Regions from separate parts of the Shewanella sp. SM23 genome, predicted to be linked through region 2. Evidence: predicted binding sites of a transcription regulator. Region 2 holds the regulator's gene; each other region holds the start of a gene.
The links. Region 2 encodes sigma-54, which starts transcription at its own class of promoters, with help from an activator protein. Its sites were predicted from a motif close to GTTGGCACGNNNNTNGNNT; they were not measured.
Positions count from the first base shown of each region.

Region 1: L5L98_RS06325 (flagellar assembly protein FlgT) is a predicted target of sigma-54. The motif match lies at 3,158-3,176, and genes of this name have one in related genera.
Region 3: L5L98_RS16300 (YggN family protein) is a predicted target of sigma-54. The motif match lies at 3,647-3,665, and genes of this name have one in related genera.
Region 4: flgB (flagellar basal body rod protein FlgB) is a predicted target of sigma-54. The motif match lies at 2,725-2,743, and genes of this name have one in related genera.

Region 1 covers NZ_JAKKRM010000003.1:347,830-352,993, reverse strand. The annotation lists gene L5L98_RS06345 (hypothetical protein) at 1-162, opposite strand, end outside; gene L5L98_RS06340 (helix-turn-helix transcriptional regulator) at 394-582, opposite strand; gene L5L98_RS06335 (hypothetical protein) at 707-1,564, opposite strand; tRNA gene L5L98_RS06330 (tRNA-Arg) at 1,780-1,855, opposite strand; gene L5L98_RS06325 (flagellar assembly protein FlgT) at 1,911-3,077, opposite strand; gene L5L98_RS06320 (FlgO family outer membrane protein) at 3,358-3,990, shown strand; gene L5L98_RS06315 (LPP20 family lipoprotein) at 3,987-4,439, shown strand; gene L5L98_RS06310 (flagella synthesis protein FlgN) at 4,567-4,992, opposite strand; gene flgM (flagellar biosynthesis anti-sigma factor FlgM) at 4,995-5,164, opposite strand, start outside.
Region 2 covers NZ_JAKKRM010000019.1:79,772-84,935, reverse strand. The annotation lists gene rapZ (RNase adapter RapZ) at 1-833, opposite strand, end outside; gene ptsN (PTS IIA-like nitrogen regulatory protein PtsN) at 830-1,273, opposite strand; gene hpf (ribosome hibernation promoting factor) at 1,276-1,563, opposite strand; gene L5L98_RS18900 (RNA polymerase factor sigma-54) at 1,592-3,070, opposite strand; gene lptB (LPS export ABC transporter ATP-binding protein) at 3,178-3,909, opposite strand; gene lptA (lipopolysaccharide transport periplasmic protein LptA) at 3,906-4,460, opposite strand; gene lptC (LPS export ABC transporter periplasmic protein LptC) at 4,447-5,007, opposite strand; gene kdsC (3-deoxy-manno-octulosonate-8-phosphatase KdsC) at 5,004-5,164, opposite strand, start outside.
Region 3 covers NZ_JAKKRM010000014.1:85,403-90,566, forward strand. The annotation lists gene L5L98_RS16290 (DUF885 domain-containing protein) at 1-715, shown strand, start outside; gene L5L98_RS16295 (LysR family transcriptional regulator) at 1,388-2,329, opposite strand; gene L5L98_RS16300 (YggN family protein) at 2,769-3,590, opposite strand; gene glsB (glutaminase B) at 3,774-4,688, opposite strand; gene L5L98_RS16310 (YggL family protein) at 4,688-5,014, opposite strand; gene trmB (tRNA (guanosine(46)-N7)-methyltransferase TrmB) at 5,063-5,164, opposite strand, start outside.
Region 4 covers NZ_JAKKRM010000003.1:342,294-347,457, reverse strand. The annotation lists gene flgA (flagellar basal body P-ring formation chaperone FlgA) at 1-565, opposite strand, end outside; gene L5L98_RS06295 (chemotaxis protein CheV) at 771-1,691, shown strand; gene L5L98_RS06290 (CheR family methyltransferase) at 1,792-2,631, shown strand; gene flgB (flagellar basal body rod protein FlgB) at 2,775-3,179, shown strand; gene flgC (flagellar basal body rod protein FlgC) at 3,182-3,598, shown strand; gene flgD (flagellar hook assembly protein FlgD) at 3,623-4,393, shown strand; gene flgE (flagellar hook protein FlgE) at 4,476-5,164, shown strand, end outside.

The sequences.
Region 1 (5,164 bases), on a different contig from region 2:
TTTTTGAAAGTGGCCGTTAAAGGTTTCAATACCGTCAACTTTGCCAAAGTCGCTGCAAATTTCTGAGCACAGGAAAAGGCTATTGCCCTGTAAGAGCCATTGGGCGAACTCCTGTTGTTCATCGGTGAGCTTGGGCATGCATAAAGTAGGGGAGGTCATCATGATTTAGCCTCCCCGTTATGTAATGGTTCACTAGGCTTTAATTGCGGGACGTCTTGGTTGTCCCCGTTAACGGGTTCGGTGTTCGTTAACGGGTTCGGTTCCTCGGTTTTGGCCTGTGTACCCGTTAACGGGTACTTAGACTCGTTATGTAACCTAATGGACTTCAAATTTACTTGAAGGTTATGGTCGATCACCGCTAATTGAATGATGATGCAAATAGCTAGGGCAAATTTATAGAGTGTGATCATAAACCCTCCCGTTAATGAAGGATTCAACATCACTTTGGCGGTACTTAACGCTGCGGCCAATTTTAACGAAGCGTAAAGGATAGCGGCCAGTGCAACGCCAAACGGATAGGGTGCCGATGGTGACGCCGAGAAATTCGGCGACCTCGGTCGGGCTGAGTAATAGATCGTTCATGGTAACTCCTGATTAAAGTAGATTTGTCAGGAGTTAAGATAATCGTGAGGGGTTAGGGTGTATGCGGTGCTAGCTGCGAGAACTATATTGCTCGCAGCGAAAACATAATCTCTCGCAGCGAGAACTACATGCTTTGTGTTGTGTTAGCTGCTCGTAGCCAGCCATAAAGACGTTCAAAACCGTTATTTTTCCACTCTAGATTTGAGCCGAGATTTGACGCAATTTTTGTTACTGAGGGGAGTAACACTTTTGCTGCGTGGCGGGGGTTGTGATAACTCCCTTGTAAGTAGAGTTCAATCGCTTGCTGCTTAACTAATCTATTAATTTTATGTTTAGAATCGTTCCCATTTTTCCCTGCTTGTTTGACCATGTTTTTACGGCCAATTGCTTCAGTTAGACTCATCATTATCAATAGGTAAAGTTCATTGCCTTTGTGGAACATTCGATGAGTAAATTCTCTTTTTAAGATTTTTGCTGATTTTAGATGGCCTGCCATTTCACACGAAAGTGCTGCTTGAAGGAGATCGGCTGCATCAGTTGGAATCATTGAAAAGACTTCAACAAAGTCACTAATGTTTTCAAAATTACTAAATGCTTCAGCCAATGTTTCGGCCGATTCGAAATGTAATATTTTACTTTGATCATGCTCTAGTTTGACGATAGGTGCTTCTTCAAGAGTTGAGAAATATTGTGATGCAATGTACTCATTAATTTGTTCTATTTCGATGAGAATGTTTTCAACACCAGATAGAACATCAATTAATTTTTCCGAGTAGGTGTCTATGCTAGGTTCAGGGCCGTCGGAAATGTAGCGTTTATACAATTCCTCCAGCCAATCATAGTTGGCGATTGAAACTACAAATTTACCAAGTAAATCTAGGTTTGGATTTTGTTCTTGGTAGAGGATGCCTGAGGTTTCATTTTTCTTGACCTTTTCACAGTTATCTTTTTTTTCATGGTGTTTGAGGTCGAAAGATTCCATTCGTTAAATGTCCATTTTCTAGTTTTATGGCTATAAGAAAACTATTAGAAATGAAGCGAAAAGTCTATAACTGAGATGAACAGGGCAAAACGGGGATTTTTGAAAATGTTACGAAAAAAAATTCTAAAAAACGTCATTCCTATGGCGGCACATAGGCGGCACAGGATTTTTTGCTTTTCGTAAATTACTGAATTTTATATATAAAAAGTGACTTATGGTCTCTCCACAGGGACTCGAACCCCGATCGGCCGCTTAGGAGGCGGCTGCTCTATCCTGTTGAGCTATGAAGAGACGACAGTGATTATACTGGTTTTATCTTTGATTAAAAGGCTTATGATTTAGTTGCTTAAATCTTAAGCGCTATGTCGTTTATCTGTACATTGTAGGCGGCATTTTGGTCTACAAGTACTGCGGTGGCGCTTTCTTCGCTTACTTGCTCAATTTTTACCGTTGCACGACTTTTGGTCGCGACGGCGCGCATTTCATTGAGTCTATCGGGTAAGTTTTGTTGTAATACTACTTGGAATTTATCACCGACACGAATGCCATGTTTACGGCCTAGATTTAATATAATCCTGTCTGCTTGTCGGCTAACGACTTGGCCAAGTAATGGCCTGCAATTAAGTGTGCTGTCTAAATCTCGGGTAGCTTGCAATATTAATTGAGTAATACTTTTTCCATAGGAGGAACGCCAGAATCTATTACTGTTGGGAGCAATGATAGCCTGTTCTTCAAATTCCCATGGGGCTGATGTGCTGTAGCTTTTGCTCCAGACCTCTTCGCCACTGATCCCATGATAGAGGCTGAGTTTGAATTGAAATTGCCTTAGCGGAGCTTCATCCCAAAATCCTAAGAAGGTGGGTTGTACAGGCTCTATCGATATATCAATGATCTGCGGTTGAAGAATATATTGGCTGTCGGTAATTTCACTGAGCCAGCTTGGGAGTCGATAACCGCGAATATCCACTAGGTCTTGTTCAATATCGAGTCGCTCGTTAGCATGGATGTGACTAAAGCCAGTTGAAGAGTAATCTTCTATAGTGTTCCCTAACGCCTCTGAAATGACCTCTTCAAAGCCTGAAAGTTGTCCATATCTAAGCTGAGAACGATCTTTTATTTGTGTTTGAGGTATTAAAATAGCGGCCTTTAATTGGCCATTAGGACACTGTTGTGTTGGATCATCATTTAGATCGAGGCGTAGGGATACATATATTTTATTTCCCTGAATTTGTTCACTAACGAGTTGAATGTTTATGGCTTGGGCGTTGCGATTTATCGCAAAGTTATTTTGTGTGAGGTTACCATTAGAGGTTTGTTGCTCACTGGAGATTTGAATACCTGTGCTTAATGTCGCATAGCTAACTGCTTGATTAATTGCTTCTTCCCTTGCTTGAGCTGTATTACCATTGATAATAGTTGCTTCTCCGCTGGCTTCTATCCATTCGGCTCTGGTGGGCAAAGAAAGTAGTAAAAGGCTCAAAATGATGAGCGAAGCTGAACCTGGTATGTGCATCAATTCAATCCTTATCGCTAAGCTAATGGCGATATTACCAATCGAGCCAGTTTTCTGACTCTTAATCTAATATGTCAATAAAGCAAATTTCGTGCCTGAGTATGAGAACTTTTGATAAAGTTTCCATTGTTACAGTCGATATACTGCGTAATAGAAGAATATTGTCGGACTGAGGTTAATATTGGTCCAAAGATTGCTGGTTTTTGTTACTCATTAAAAATTTGAAGCTTAGAAAGTGAGTCACTTGACTGCCAATGCACCCATAGATGAGGTAAATCCAATGCTAAAGCGTGTGATTATTCCCTTAACATTGATAATGTTAGGTGGATGTGTAGCTAAACCGGTTACGCCGCCCAAACCGAGTTTAGTGGATGGCAATGGGTTGCCGCCAACGGCAGTGATTAACCATTTAGCACAGCGAATAGTGACTGAGCTTGTTAAGCAAAATGATGCTTTGCGTTCTGATCAACCTATCGTAGTTGCAACACCAGTATTAGTGGGTGATTTGAATGGCACTAATGCGTTAGCGCAACAGTTACAGCAAGGATTAATGACGTCGCTCCATAGCTTTCAGTTTAATGTGGTGGATTTAAACTTAGCTGATGGCTTGAGAGTCACATCTGACGGGGATTTTATTTTGACGCGAGATTGGCAAAAATTGTCGAAAGATCTTCCTGTTGAGCATCTTGTCGTTTCGACTATGAGCGTAGTAACCAATGGTATGGCGATCAATACTCGGATTGTGAACATTAGTAACAATCGCGTGGTATCGGCATCTCAAACTTTTGTGACTCAAAAAGAGTTGGCAAACTACATGCAGCCTTCGGAGCAAATTGTGTCACAAAATGGCATCTTATATCGTCAGGCGAGTCCAGGCATGAATGAAGTGCGTGTCTTAGGAGATGGAAAATGAAACACTACCTTTTATTACTTATCACGGGGCTAATGCTAACTGGCTGCGCTGCTAAAGATAGATATGTGCAATGGGAAGATGTGCCGCCACCGAGTTTTCCTAAGTTAACGGCTATAGGATATGCGCCGTTAGCGACTCAACCGGCTAAAGAGCAATCACAAAGAGTGTTGATGGCTATGCAGGCATCAAAAATTGTGGCTTATCGTGAATTAGCGGAACAAGTTTATGGGCAGAAAATAACGGCAAACAGCAGTGTCAGTGATTGGATGTTGACGGACGATAATGTCAAAGCGTCAGTTTCTGGCGTGATCCGCGGCGCACGAGTCGTTAAGAGTTATCCCGCAGGCGAGCATTATGTCACTGAGTTAGAACTTGATTTTTCACAGGTTTGGGCGCTTTATCAACAACAGAGCCGTCCACAACGAGTGAAGGAAGTGACGTATTTCTAGCGTTTTTGAGAGTATGTTCAACAGCATGTATTGAGCCGCGTATTTACGCGGCTTTTCTTTTTGTACAAGACATTAATATCTAATCAGAGCTTAGAAAAGGGAATGCTAAGTGGGAGTGATGCGCTTGTTAGGCCTTTAAATCATTGCCTAAACTTGAGATAGTCGAGGTCTTGCCTTTATCGTTATAGGTGAGGCTGGAGGCGTTTCTGCTGGCTTGTAAAGCTTGAGCAAAGCGATTTAAACTCGCTAAATTCATCTCAATTAAACTGGCATTTTGTTCGTTTAATTCTTTGCATTCAGTCAATGCGTCTTTGATCTCAGCCATTTTATGCACGAGTTCGACTTGCTGAGTGAGTAGCGATTTATCACTGTGTTTTGCCAGAATATCATCATTATTCTTTAGTTCTTTCAGACATTGCGATTTTTCGTTAGCAAGGGAAAGCAGTAAATCGGCGTTTTGGTCAACCAAAGCGCCTTTTTCCTTGAGTATGATTTGCTTAAGAACAGCCAAATGGGCGTGTTGTAGATCTACCAGTTTAGCTATTTCAGTCATAGTTACTCTTTATTTAAGTCATTAAGTTCGGCTTCAAAACTTGCAATATTGGCAGCCAACTTTTCAGGGTCAATTTTATAGCGACCTTCGGCAATAGCTTGTTTGATTTCTGCTACTTTCTTTTGATCAACTTCAGGAAGGCTAGCCATTTTAGTCTGAGCTCCTTGAAGTT
Region 2 (5,164 bases):
TCTCGATGACGGGCATAAACTTTATGTTTACCGTTACTAAAGCGTTTTGCCAATTGCTCTGCGACGTAAACCGATCTGTGCTGTCCACCTGTGCAGCCAATAGCTACCGTTAAATAACTGCGATTGTTACGCTCGAGATGCGGCAGCCAAGTCTCCAGTAAATTTTCGATTTGCCAGATGAACTTATTAACCAGTGGTTGACGATTTAAGAACTCAGCTACGGGTTCATCTAAGCCAGTCAATGGCCGCAGCGCCAACTCCCAGTGGGGATTGGGCAGGAAGCGCACATCGAACATAAAGTCGGCTTCGGTGGGCATTCCGTGCTTAAAGCCAAAGGACTCGAAGTTGATCACGAGTTCTTTATCGACACTACCAAGGAGAATTTGTCTGACTTGGTCGCTTAAATCATAGATATTCAGATTCGACGTATCTATGTAGTGATCGACCAGTTTTGACATAGGCTCGAGCAGTTTCCCCTCCAGCTTTATCGCTTCTTGCAAAGAGACTCGGCTCTTCGACAAAGGATGTAAACGGCGGGTTTCGCTGTAACGCTTAAGCAGAATTTTATCGCTGGAGTTAAGGAAGAAGCTCGTTAACTCAGTATCTGGAGGTAGGCTAGCGAGTTGTTTCACTAAGACCTTATCCTGCTCAGGCATGTTACGCACGTCGACACTGATGGCGACGAGATCGTTACTGCCTTTGAGTTGCTCAAGCAAACTGCCAATCAATGGCAAGGGAAGGTTATCGACACAATAATAGCCGAGATCTTCGAGTACCCTAAGGGCGACAGATTTGCCTGAGCCTGAGCGGCCCGACACTATGACCAGTTTCATCCAGTGATTACCTGATAGAGTTCCGTTTCATCATGCGTCTTGCGTAATTGCTTTAATATTTGCTTGTCGCTCAGCTTTTCGGCCATGCAAGACAAGGTACTTAAGTGCTGCTGACATTGGTCTGCAGGCACCAGTAGTGCAAATAAAATATCAACAGGTTGCTTATCGATAGCATCAAATGCTATCGGCTCTTCACACTTAATTAGTATGGCAATGGGCTGATCTATATCGGCTAGTCGACCATGTGGAATGGCGATGCCGTTACCTATACCTGTGCTCCCCATCTTTTCGCGCGCCACTAGGCTTTCGAATATCTCTTGAGATGAGAGGGTCGGGTACTGGGCAGCGACTAAGTCGCTGATGAGTTCCAGTACCTTTTTCTTGCTGCCCGGAGTGGCGCAGGTAGTGCACTCCGGCCGCAGTATGGTACAAAGTTCCATTATTAGTGTTTTGTTAACTTCTCTTTGTGTTTAATAACCTGACGGTCAAGCTTGTCAATCAGGGCGTCTATAGCGGCATACATGTCAGCATGCTCTGAAGTAGCAAAAACTTCACCACCTATGAGGTTTATTCTCGCTTCGGCAATCTGTTGCATTTTCTCAACATTGAGCACAACGTGCACATTATTGATCTGTTCGAAATGGCGTTCAAGTTTTGAAAACTTTTCTTCTACATATGCACGTAACGATTCGGTAATTTCGATATGGTGCCCACTTAGGTTTATTTGCATAGAAACGTCCTCCGATATCCACTGTAGGTTATAAACTTTTACGCTGATTAGAAGGTGGAATAAGCATAGCCTCTCGGTACTTCGCAATGGTTCTGCGGGCTACGTTGATCCCTTGTTCTGCCAGAAGTTGAGCCATCTTACTATCGCTTAATGGTTTTTTCTGGTTTTCCGCTGCCACCAGTTTCTTTATAAAGGCTCTGATTGCTGTGGATGAGCACTCACCACCATCGTCAGTACCGACGTGGCTAGAGAAGAAGTATTTTAGTTCAAAAAGTCCCTTAGGGGTATGCATGTATTTTTGAGTTGTGACCCGTGAGATGGTGGACTCATGCATTTCTACCGCTTCGGCAATATCGTTAAGCACCATAGGTTTCATGGCTTCTTCACCGTACTCAAAGAAACCTTGCTGATATTGCACTATGCAATTAGCAACTTTAAGCAAAGTGTCGTTACGGCTTTCTAAGCTCTTAATAAACCATTTAGCCTCTTGCAGATGGCCGCGAATAAATTGGCTATCGGCTTGGTTTTTGGTACTGCGTGCCATAGAAGCATAATGTTGATTTACATTGATTTTTGGCATGCAGTCAGGATTAAGCTCAACGACCCAGCGGCCATTTTTCTTCGACACAGACACATCTGGGATAACGTATTCGTCATTATTGGGCGTGATCAACAAACCTGGGCGAGGATTGAGAGTTTGGATAAGTGCTATACCATCCCTTAATTCATCTTCTTTTAATTTAGTCTTACGCATCAATAACCTAAAATCACGGGCGGCGATCAGATCTAAATGATCTTTGATCAGCATACGGGCGTTTTCTAGGTTGGGAGTATCAGCGGCGAAATGCGACAGTTGGATTAGCAGGCATTCACTTAAATCGCGGGCGGCAACGCCTATGGGATCAAAATGCTGAATGCGCTTGAGTACGGCTTCGACTTCGTCAAGCTCGACCTCCGAATTGCCCATGGCTTCGAGGATTTCGTCAGTACTTTGGGTGAGATAGCCTTGATCGTCGATGGCATCAATAATGGCGGTGGCAATGGCTAAATCGGTTTCAGAAAACGGCGTGAGGTTTTTTTGCCATTCTAAGTGTTCGTACAAACCTTCACTGGTCTCGCCTTGGAAGGGCATATCGTCTTCACGACTGCCGCCGGGGCCTGAGTTTGGGGAGGCGGTAAACACTTCATCCCATGTGGTGTCCATGGGGAGCTCATCGGGCATGGATTCTTTGGTTAGCGACTCTGCCGTGTCTATGGTGGAGCTGTCTTTTTCTGGTGGCAGAGTGCTAGATTCACTGAAATCCGTATCGGATAGCGTTTGGTTTACAGGGGTTTTAGTGGCGTCGAATTGATCCTCTTCCAGCTCGAGAAGGGGATTAGAATCTAATGCTTGCTGGATCTCTTGCTGCAGTTCTAATGACGACAGTTGCAACAGACGTATGGCCTGTTGTAATTGTGGCGTCATGGTTAACTGTTGACCCAGTTTGAGCTGGAGTGACGCTTTCATGTTACCGCTGATCCCTACGTTATTATTGTTGGATGAGGTCGCTTATTATTATCTTGAGTGAAGCCCAATGGCGGTATAAATTGCCTCCATTGGCTTCGCTCGATTAACTATAGCCTGAATTGTTCACCTAAGTACACAGCCCTAACTTGCTGATTGTCTAAGATCTCTGCTGGAGTTCCTTCGGCAATAAGGTTTCCGTGACTCACAATATAAGCATGTTCACATACATCTAATGTCTCGCGGACATTATGGTCTGTGATCAGTACGCCAAGGCCGCGACTTTTGAGTTGTTCGATAATCTTCTTGATGTCGATAACCGAAATAGGATCGACGCCGGCAAACGGTTCATCGAGCAAAATGAACTTAGGATTAGCGGCTAAAGCCCGCGCAATTTCGACGCGGCGACGTTCGCCACCCGACAATGACATGCCTTGGCTGTCACGGATGTGGGTGATATGAAACTCTTCGAGCAGATGTTCTAGTTCTTCTTCTCGTTCTTCGTTTTTAAGTTCTTTACGAGTTTGCAGTACGGCCATGATGTTGTCATGAACAGTTAGCTTACGAAAGATACTGGCTTCTTGCGGTAAGTAACCTATGCCTTTGCGGGCACGCAGATGCATAGGATCTGCGGTTAAATCATCATCGTCGATAAAGATATGTCCCTTATCGCTCTTCACTAGCCCGACAACCATGTAAAATGTCGTGGTTTTACCTGCACCGTTTGGACCGAGTAGGCCAACGACTTGACCGGTTTTTACCGTCAGACTGACGTCTTTAACCACTTGGCGACTCTTGTAACTTTTCGCCAGATTTTGTGCTCTTAAGGTGATTTGGGTCATTTAGAGTCCTGCTTTTTTACAGGTTTATCCGCCGGAGCGTCTGATTTAGCATCATCTTGATAGTTTTCAGGCTGAATAATAGTGATCACGCGATCGTCACCACTGCCAGTACTCTCGGCCATCAATTTCTGTTGAATCATGTTATAGCGGATTAAATTGCCTGTAACTTGGCTACCTGCTTGATCTAATGACGCCATACCTTTCAGTGTTAAGGTGCGGCTCGCCATATCGTAACGAATTTCTTTCGCGCTCGCCGATGCAGGACGGCCATCGTCTAATATTTGGCTATACGTAGCAGGGTTGCCTGTGGCGACCAAAGTTTTGCTATTTTCACCTTCAGCGGAAAATGCACGCAGTTCATTTGCTTGGATTTTTATTGAGCCTTGGGTAACTTCCACTGGACCAAAGAAGATGATCTGGTTGTTTTTGATATCCGCAGTTTGGCTCACAGCTTTAATTTTGACTTCTTGCTTTAAGTCGCCGACTTTCGCGAAAGCACTCATGCTCATAATTAGCATTAGGCTGGCAAGTAATACGTTATTTTGCTTCATATGTTCCTACTACCTGACTGGTCAATTGCACTTCTTGCGCGTTGAGGTCGGCATAAAGGCCTTGGCCTTGAATATTAAAATCTTTCCCTGTGACGTAAATGGTACGGTCAGAGGTCATTATCATAGTGTTGAGATCGAGTTCCAGATAACTGGTGGACAAGGTCTGAATCGGTTCTTCTGGGCTAATGGCATCGATAATAACATTATTTTCTAATACAACCTTGCCAGTTTCCTTGTTTAGCTTGCCCTGATCTGCCCTGAGCTGCCATTGTGCTTTACCTTGGTCTGGATAAACAAGATAAACAGGTTGAGTAAAGAAAGTTTGATTCGTTGAATCATAATGTTCCATGTGTTTCGCCGTCACACGGCTATTCACTAGTCCTTGCTCATTGAACTCAACACTGCGCAGATCTTCAACGATGAAATCTGGGGTATTTTGATCTTTTACTCTGTTATCGGAATCACCGCTGTGTTTGTTCTGCACTTGCCAGTAAAGCGCTAGTGCGGTTCCAAAAAAAGCGATAATCGCGAGTGTCACACGACTCATATACTCATTCCATGGGCCGAAGTGAATTTATTTTGACTTAGGAGTAACAGATCTGTGAGTTCACGCAGTGCACCGTGGCCACCATTGAGCGTAGTCACAAAATGGGCGTGTTGGCGTACATAGGGGTGGCCGTCAGCAACACTGACCGCTAAACCGA
Region 3 (5,164 bases), on a different contig from region 2:
GGATGAAGTGTTCAAAGTAAAACCTAAGGCCGCCATGGTAGTGAAGCAGGTTGAAGCCTTTAGGGAAAAATCCGCGGGTAAAGCCTTCTATGAACAACCGGCACCGGATGGTTCGCGTCCAGGTAGCTACTATGCAAACCTATATGACATGAAAGCCATGCCAAAATACCAAATGGAGGCGCTGGCCTACCACGAAGGTATTCCGGGTCACCATATGCAGATAGCCATTTCCCAAGAACTGCAAAATATTCCTAAGTTCCGTAAGTTTGGGGGCTATACCGCGTATATTGAGGGCTGGGGTTTATATAGCGAATCTTTCCCGAAAGAAATGGGACTCTACGCCGATCCATATTCTGACTTTGGTCGCCTAGCAATGGAGCTATGGCGTGCCTGTCGCTTAGTCGTTGATACTGGTATCCACGCTAAAAAGTGGACCCGCGAGCAAGGCATAACCTATTACGTGGATAATACGCCAAATGCTAAATCGGATGCGGTGAAAATGGTTGAACGCCATATCGTCATGCCATCGCAAGCGACAGCTTATAAAGTAGGTATGATTAAACTACTAGAGCTAAGACATAAAGCAGAGCAACAGCTTGGCAGTCAATTTGATATCCGCGACTTCCATACGCTAGTACTTGCTAACGGCGCATTACCACTGGATGTGTTAGAGCAACAAGTCGATCTCTGGATAGCCAGTAAGAAGAAGGCCTAATACCCTAATGTTTTAATGCCTTAATGCTGAGCCGTGAAGCACTGTTAACTTGCTTCACGACTAAAGCGACATAAGTGAAAGTCTTAAGCTGCAGCCAATAAAAAAGCCACTCGAAAGTGGCTTTTTTATTGGTACCATTATCCCGTTAGATAACAGAACCCTTCTCACTGTGGGTCACTATATTTGTTGCATTAATATATGCTTTAGCACTCGCCTTCACATCATTTAACACACAGTTGCGACTTTAGGGTACAGGGAGACAAAACTTGTGCTCAAGGCTGCAAACCATCAATAAAAAAATTACCTCAGCGATAAGGCTGAGGTAAACCAAAAACTAGGATGATGGTTTAAAGAGCCAACATTGTTTTAGTTCTCAAACTTCTGTTGGCTGTGATCCAAAACTGCATTAACGCCGACCTGTATACAAAAATTGAAAGGGGTCATTTCCAATAAACGTATAGGACTCAGGTCATTCCGAATCAACTGCCACCATTGTATTCAATTAAGAACAGAGTTCAAGGATGTTATAAAAAAGTGCTTTAGGAACCCCTAAAAAACCATCAACAAATGTACTCATCAACTCAATCTAAAGTATTGATTTTAAACGACCATAAAAGTGCGCGCTCAATTTAAAACCACATAAGACTGCTTTTGAGAACAATGTTTCCTATTTTACTGACGTTTACTGAATAATTCGACATAGGGAGCATCCCAATACGGTGGCGTTCCTATGTGATCTTTGATGAATTCGATAAAAGAACTGACCTTAGGTGCTAAGTGCTTACGACGGGGATAAACCGCCTGCAATGGCAGATGGTGGGTCAATTGCCAATCCTTCAGTAAAGGCACTAATGTCCCTTTGGCAATTTCATCTTCCATCAAATAACTCGCAAGATACACAACGCCAAGACCACTGATTGCAGCAGATTTTAATGCAGGCGCATTATCCACCCTGAAATTACCCGATACGCCAATTTCACAGTAGTCATCACCCTTCTTAAATTGCCACATGCTGTGCTCATGCCACTCGCCTTGATAGACCAAACAATTGTGGTCAACTAACTGCTCAGGTCGAGTTGGCTCGCCATGTTGAGCAATATAGCCAGGCGAAGCAACTAACAGGAATTGGCACTTCATCAGAGGTCTAGCAACCATGCCAAGCGGTAATTGCTCAGACATAGTTAACAGTAAGTCTAAGCCTTCGCTCACGACATCCACTTTATGGTCCAGTAAGCTCACTTGTAGCTCAAGCTCAGGGTGTTTTGCCATAAAAGATGGCAACGCAGGAATGATATGCATCACCCCAAAGGATTGGGAAATTCCCACCTTAAGCACGCCGCGGGTCGCATCATTTAAGTTATGCACGCTGGCTATCGCTTGTTCAGCGTCACGCAGCAGTTCTTCACCTTGCAGATACAGCAAATGCCCTGCTTCAGTCAGACTTAAGCTGCGGGTGGTACGTTGAATTAATTGAACACCAAGTCTATGTTCAAGATCGGCGACTTGTGTACTGACCTTAGACTTAGAGATCCCAAGCCTTCTTGCGGCGGCACTAAAACTACCTGCTCTGGCCACATGAGTAAAAATCGCAATAGGTTCTAACAGTTCTAACATGGAAGTCGCCTTAAGCTGTTTACGACAATGATATTAACTTTCGGTGAGCAGCTATGGTTAGCGTAATCATCGCTTAAAAATAACCATAGCATTGATATCTCGCATTAAAATGATATAACGCAGAGATTTAGACCGAAAAAGTCCACTAAAGTAGGGGGTTATATCTGACTGATATGCCAGCTTTTAATTATATTTTAAGAGTATACCAAATATTCGTCTCTAGACTGTAACATTCCGAACTAAATCGCTGCAAGCCTAGCCTATAAGCCACATCAACTTAGCCATAAGGGTTGTCGCCACGATTAAACCGTAGCCAATAAAAAAGCCCCTAGTCGATAAATTGACTAGGGGCGTAGCATTCAAGTTTGACTCATGCACAAGGAGATAGAAGTTATTGCAGTTAAAACTAAGGGCGATTCGCAAGAGATATTTACAAGAACTATTCACGCGGTTCCTTGGTTGAGTTTTGTGTCAACACATAAGGTGCTAGTTCAGGCACTTCTTGGCGCAATTGATTTTCAAGCACTAACAGATTTTCAAATCGGTCGCACAAACGGTCAGCCTTAGCTTCTAATCCCTTAGATTGGCTCTCAACTTGTTGCTCAATATCTTGGCCTAAATTGTCCATTTTTTTGGAGAAGGCATCCATCTTGGCTTCAAAATTCTCACCGCCACCAGACATGATTTGGCCACCTAAGTTCATCATAATTGCGCCAATTGAATTCTGGACAATTTGTTCCATTTCCTGCTCGAATTCATCGTTAAATGTACTTTGCATCGAGTCTTCAGTCGCCCCTAAATAGAAGCTATCACCATTCTTATAAGCCACTGAATCAACCCGTTTTTGAACGCCAGCCATCATTTCATCAAATTTTGCACCAGCGGCATCACCCATTAAAGGTGTTAAGGCCATACCAACCGCTTTGGAAGCAAGAGATACTGCCTCATTCACCAGTTCAATCACTTCTGGCACTTGAGTCGAAACTTCATCGGCATATTGAGTAACCAATTTTTTCTGCTTGTCGGTTAAGTTAACTTGCTTACCTTCCACAAATAACTTGTCAACTTCGATGCGATACTTTTCTGTGCCCTTCTCGCTCATGACTAATTTTTTAGGCTCAACCATAACATCATAATTTAAGGCGACTTCACAGCGTTCATCTATTTTTGGCTCTGTTTGTGCTTGCGCCAGCTGTACGCTAGATGTTCCTAAAATCACGCCAGATAATGCAAATCCAGTTAATAACTTATTTAATTTCATTTTTGTTCGTCCTTTAATCTGAATAATTCGATAAACCTAAACTACTGAATAGCTTATAGCAGGAGACGTGCCAACTTTATAACAATATGATTATGTTGGATTTTGAAATTAAGCACTAAAAGGCCATTAGCGAAATTCGCTAACATTTAGTCTGATAGTGCTAATAAAAAACGAGAGATAAGACTAGAAAATAGAACGACCGAGACGCTGACTTAGATGCTCAAGCATGGCTGTGCCCGCAAGTGAGTTGCCATTATTATCGAGTTCTGGCGACCATACACAAATCGACAGTTCTCCAGGGATCACGGCAATAATACCTCCGCCGACGCCACTTTTACCTGGCATACCAACACGATAAGCAAACTCACCCGCACCATCGTATAAGCCCGAGGTTGCCAACAGAGCGTTAAGTTGTCGAGTTTGCACTTGAGAGATAAGCTCAGACCCTGTGATACTTTTGCCGCGATTAGCCAAATACAACATGGCCTTAGACAAGTCAGCACAATTCATCTTCAAGGCGCAATAATGAAAATAGGTGCGCAGCACAGTATCAACATCGCCTTGAAAATTACCAAAGGACTTCATCAAATAAGCGATAGCCGCATTGCGCGCACTATGCTGATATTCTGAATCTGCTACTTGTTTATCGAAACACACTTTATCGTTTTGGCTTAGTTGCCTGACTAACTCAAGCATTCTGTGTTTAGGTGCACCTAAACGACTCTGCAATAAGTCAGCAATCACTAACGCGCCAGCATTGATAAATGGGTTGCGTGGCTTGCCACGTTCTAACTCGACTTGTACTAAAGAGTTGAATGAATGGCCCGAAGGTTCTTTGCCAACACGGCTCCAGATTTCGGCTTCTTCATATAAAGTTAACGCTAAGGTTAAGCTGAAAACTTTGGAGATACTTTGAATCGAAAACGGCTCAAGGTAATCGCCCGCACCTAAAGTTTCACCGTCAACAGTCGTGACGGCAATACCTAATTTGCCAGCATCAACGCTGGCCAGTGCGGGGATATAATTTGCAACCTTTCCTTGGCCGAGCAAGGGTCGAACTTTCTCGACCACTTCCTCAAGTAATGCCAACTCGGGCATTAACCCCACCAAATGTCGTACAGTTCGCTAACTTCAACCTGAGATACTTTTTGGGTCGCCCAGAATGCCTTAACTGCAGCAATATCTTCTTCGGTACATTTACCAATCGTTTGGGTGGCTATAATGCCTTCCCATTCGATGTGGCCGCCGCCATGGAAACCTAATTTACGGGTTTCGATCACTTCATCGATGAATTTATCTACAGTTGCATCGATATCGGCTTCAGATACTGATGCATCAAAAGTCCAAGCCATATCGAAACCTAACTCTTGGAATTCATCAACGCGCATTTTCTTACGTAAACGACGGCTACGATTAGTTGCCATAGTGATTTTCCCTTTTGTGTTTAAAATTAGCTAAAATTGAGTTCGTGATTAAGCGATACGCTCAAACATCAGATCCCATACACCGTGACCCAGTCTATGGCCGCGGGCTTCAAACTTTGTCAATGGACGATGATCAGGACGCGGCACCAC
Region 4 (5,164 bases), on a different contig from region 2:
AACGAACGTAGATAGATACCGAATCATTTTTACAAACGAAGCATAAGTTGTTGCTTAATATGGGATTATCTTTTGCTACTCGTCGTTTTACTCGCACGCCAGCCAATTTACTCGGGTCATCGAATTCGGCACCTCTCAAGCTATTTTGTTCAATGTAACGGACTTCTACTTGACTAGGAGAGATGAGTTCGCCTGGTGCTAAGATTTCGGTTGAGACAACAACGGGGAATAAGATATCCACCCGAACCGAGATATAGATTTGCCAAGGGTAAGCTAAGTCTTGTGTATCGCAGCTGACTTTTAAGGTGTTATTACGGCTAATTTCCCTATCGCTAGCCAGTTCAACTTTCATTGGAGACGAACATTGTGACGGCAGCATTCTTGCGTCAACCATCTGTGGCGAAATATTTACTTTGGCATTTTCTGGAACGGATATTTTTTCTGAAATAAGCGCTTTAGCTAATTCTGAGATTGCCGATACGGTGGGGACAATAGGCTCTGCACTCGCAAAAGCGGGCATGAAGAGGGTGAAAAGACTAAAAAAACAGACTAAATTTACTTTCATAATGAAGAGACTAGCTTGTAACGCCAGAATGCACCTATACTTTTATTAAGTTCGAAGCTGACCACTGTAATAATAATTTGCATCACTGTCAGAAGATTGACTCAGTTTCGACTATGTTTATCGATAGATAAGACGTAAGCAATTAATATGCCTATACTCAACTGAGTTATAGGGCCGAACATAAACAGAACAACAAGGCAGAGTTATGTCGAGTATTCTTGATTCAGTCAACAAACGAACCCAGCTCGTTGGACAAAACCGTTTAGAATTGCTGCTTTTTAAATTAAACGGTCGTCAACGGTTTGGGATTAACGTGTTTAAGGTGAAAGAAGTACTGCAGTGTCCACCACTGACCACTTTGCCTAAACTTAATCCTTATGTGAAGGGTGTTGCTCATATTCGTGGAACAACCATTTCAGTGATTGATTTGAGTGCGGCAACAGGGGGAAAACCTTTAGCAAGCACTGAAAACTGTTTCATCATTATTTCTGAATATAACCGCAGTGTTCAAGGCTTCTTGGTCAGTTCTGTTGAGCGGATAATCAACATGAATTGGGAAGCGATTATGCCTCCGCCGCAAGGTGCTGGCCGTTATTCTTATCTGACAGCTGTGACTGAAATTGAAGGTGAATTAGTTGAAATTCTCGATGTGGAAAAAATCTTAGATGAGATTTCACCGGTTAAAACGGCTATCAGTGAAGAAGCCAATGAAAAACTGACCCTCGACAGAACTCAGCATTACCATATTATGGTTATTGATGATTCTGCCGTGGCGCGTAAACAAATTATTCGTTCACTCGAGTCATTGAATTTACAAATTGATACCGCAAAAGATGGTCGTGAAGCATTAGACAAGCTTAAAGAGATCGCCAAAGAGATGGATAATGTGGCCGATGAGATCCCCCTCATCATCTCTGATATTGAGATGCCTGAAATGGATGGCTACACCCTGACTGCTGAAATCCGAGATGATCCTAAGCTTAAGCATATTAAAGTGGTACTGCATACTTCGTTAAGTGGTGTATTCAATCAGGCAATGGTTCAAAAAGTGGGGGCTAATGACTTTATCGCTAAGTTTAATCCTGACGAACTGGCCGCTGCTGTGAATAAGCATTTAAGTTTGTAATTGCTGTAGGTTAGTACCTAGATACGCTTTACGCTATAATCTCGACTTTATAACATGATGGTTTCGCACTGATTTTGGTGCTTGCTATAGGATTTAGGATGTGAATGTGCCAAATAAATCACTCGCTGAGGCTGAATATAATCAATTTAGGTTGTTCTTAGAGCAACACAGCGGCATCGTACTGGGTGAAAATAAGCAATATCTTGTGCGCAGTCGTCTTGCTCCTTTGATGGGCAAATATAACCTGCCATCCTTATCTGATGTGGTTAAGCATTCGATGAAGCCTACTGAGCGTGCGCTCAGAGCTGAAGTGATCGATGCTATGACGACCAATGAAACCCTTTGGTTCCGTGATCGTTATCCATTTGAGTTGTTGAATAATGTCCTACTACCTGAATACAGTCGTCTGGGGCGTCCGCTTAAAATTTGGTCTGCGGCTTGCTCGTCAGGCCAAGAGCCATACTCATTGGCTATGACTATTCTTGAGTATCAACAGAAGAAGCCTGGTGCCTTGGCTGGTAGTGCTTCTATTCAAGCAACGGATTTATCTCCTTCCATGTTGGAACGTTGCAAAAATGCCGAGTACGATAGTTTGGCATTAGCGCGTGGTTTATCTGAAGAACGTAAGCGTCAGTTTTTTGATGCATTACCTTCAGGCAATATGAAGTTAAAGGACAATGTGAAGCGGTTGGTGAACTTTAGAGCGCATAATTTACTCGAGAGTTATAGTCTGCTTGGCAAGTTCGACATTATCTTTTGCCGCAATGTGCTGATTTATTTTGCACCAGAGGCAAAGGCAAAAATTTTGCGGCAATTCGCTGCCGCTCTCAATCCCAAAGGGATTTTATTTCTCGGTGCATCAGAATCTATCGCTGGTTTAACGGACGAGTTTGATATGGTTCGTTGTAACCCTGGCATTTATTACCAGAAAAAGACTTAACTCAGCCGCTCTAAAGAAAATTACCGACAATTGTCGGTAATTTTTTACCCATCACTTGCTCATCCTTGTTGTTATTCTCAAAATTTTCCTGATGTTGGCACATGAATTGCTTTATTTTCGTGAGAACACGAGGAGGCAATTTTATGGCGATCAATTTTGATAATGCACTGGGTGTGCATCAATACACTCTCGGTATTAGAGCGCAGCGGGCTGAAGTCATTTCAAGCAATATCGCTAACGCAGATACGCCACATTACAAAGCCCGCGATGTTGATTTTTCTGCGGCAATGCAGGCCGCTCGAGGCCAACAGCAGCAGCGAAATAGTCTTGAAATGCAAGAGCCAGATAAGCATTTTGGGCTTGCGGAGTTGACTGGGCAATTTGTTAAGTTCCGTGTGCCAAATCAACCCGATACCGGTGATGGTAATACTGTTGATATCCAACAGGAACAATCGGCATTCATGCAAAATGCACTTGAATATCAAATGTCGCTAGGTTTTTTAGACAGTAAGTTTAGTGGCATGAAGAAAGCGTTGAGAGGGGATTAATCATGAGTTTATTTAGCATATTTGATGTTGCTGGCTCGGGAATGTCTGCTCAATCGGTCAGGCTAAACACCACCGCGAGCAACATAGCCAACGCGGATTCCGTCTCGAGTAGTGTAGATAAGACCTATCGTTCTCGTCATCCCATTTTTGAAGCCGAAATGGCTAAGGCCCAAAGTCAGCAACAAGCCTCTCAAGGTGTAGCTGTAAAAGGCATTGTAGAAAGTGATAAACCACTACTGAAAGAATACTCGCCCGATCATCCAATGGCGGATGCGGACGGCTTTATTTATAAACCGAATGTTAATGTCATGGAAGAAATGGCAGATATGATTTCTGCTTCGCGCTCATATCAAATGAATGTTCAAGTCGCTGAAGCAGCTAAGTCTATGCTGCAACAAACACTTGGGATGGGTAAATAACATGTGTTACTTAGGAGGTAAGCTGTGAGCCTCATTAATCAAATTAACCAAGCGTCGGCGCAGACGGCTCAAAATAAGAGTCAGCCAAATGCCGTTACGACGAATTCATCAACCAGCTCAACGGGTAATCCGTTTCTTGATGGCATACGTTTGCCAAAAGAGTCAATAGTACCGGAAGCAAAAAGCCAGCAGTTAACTCAAGATGACTTTTTCTCGTTATTAAGCCAACAGTTATCGATGCAAGATCCCTTTAAGCCCGTCGACAACGACCAAATGATTGCGCAGATGGCATCATTCTCGACGGTTGATGGTATTACTAAGTTGAATAAGGAAATCGTTAATTTAAACGGTGTTATGACATCAAGCCAAGCATTACAGGCATCAGGACTTGTTGGTCGCAAGGTGTTGATCCCAACTGATACAGGTAACATTTCAGCTGAAAGCCCAACAATAAAAGGTGTGATTAGCACGCCAGCTAAAATTCCTGAAGTTACTGTACGTGTTGAGGATGAGAAAGGCCAAGTTGTGACCACCTTTAAAGTTGATGGCAGTAAGGGGGGCAATGTCGATGTTAACTGGGATGGCCTCGATAAAGATGGAAACCCTGTAACCACAGGTAACTATACGATCAAGGCGAGTGGTTTAGTGGATGGGAAATCCCAAGAATTGCCAGTCTCGACCTATGCTCATGTGACCAGCGTTTCTCTCGGTACGGCCAGTACTGGCGCGATTCTTAACTTGAGAGGCGGTATGGGCATCAAGTTAACCGATGTGTTAGCTGTGTCTGAAACCTAAGTTTGCATAAAAGAATTTTTGCAGTATCCGAATTGAGCGTAAGTTGCTCATAAATGAATTGAGTCAAGTGTAGAGGTGAATTATGTCGTTTAACATTGCATTGAGTGGCATTTCTGCCGCGCAGAAAGATTTAAACACTACGGCGAATAACATTGCTAATGCGAACACCATTGGCTTTAAAGAGTCCCGTGCTGAATTTGCGGATGTTTACGCTAATTCTATTTTTTCAAATGCTAAAACTGCTGTCGGTGGTGGTGTTGCTACGAGTCAAGTGGCACAGCAATTCCATCAAGGTAGCTTACAGTTGACGAATAACTCCCTTGATATGGCGATTAAAGGTGGTGGCTTTTTTGTTACTGCCTCTGAACTGGGTACATTAGACCACTCGTTTACCCGTGCTGGAGCATTTAAGGTCGATAAAAATAATTACATGGTTGATTCTGCTGGTAATTATTTGCAAACTTTCCCAGTGGATAAAGATGGGAACTCAACATCAGTGAGTTTAACGACGGCTAAGCCGGTACAAATACCAGACACTGCAGGTAGCCCTGTAAAGACTGAGAATGTTACTTTACAAATGAACTTAAATGCTAAGGAAAGTGCACTCGACCCCGCGGCATTCGATCCTTTAGATGCAAAAACCTACAATAACGTTACATCAATGACAATTTATGACTCACTCGGTGAGCCACATATTATGACCACTTATTTTGTTAAGCCCAAAGATGGTTCGTACAATGGTGAGAACAATTGGGTGGCTTACTATGCTGT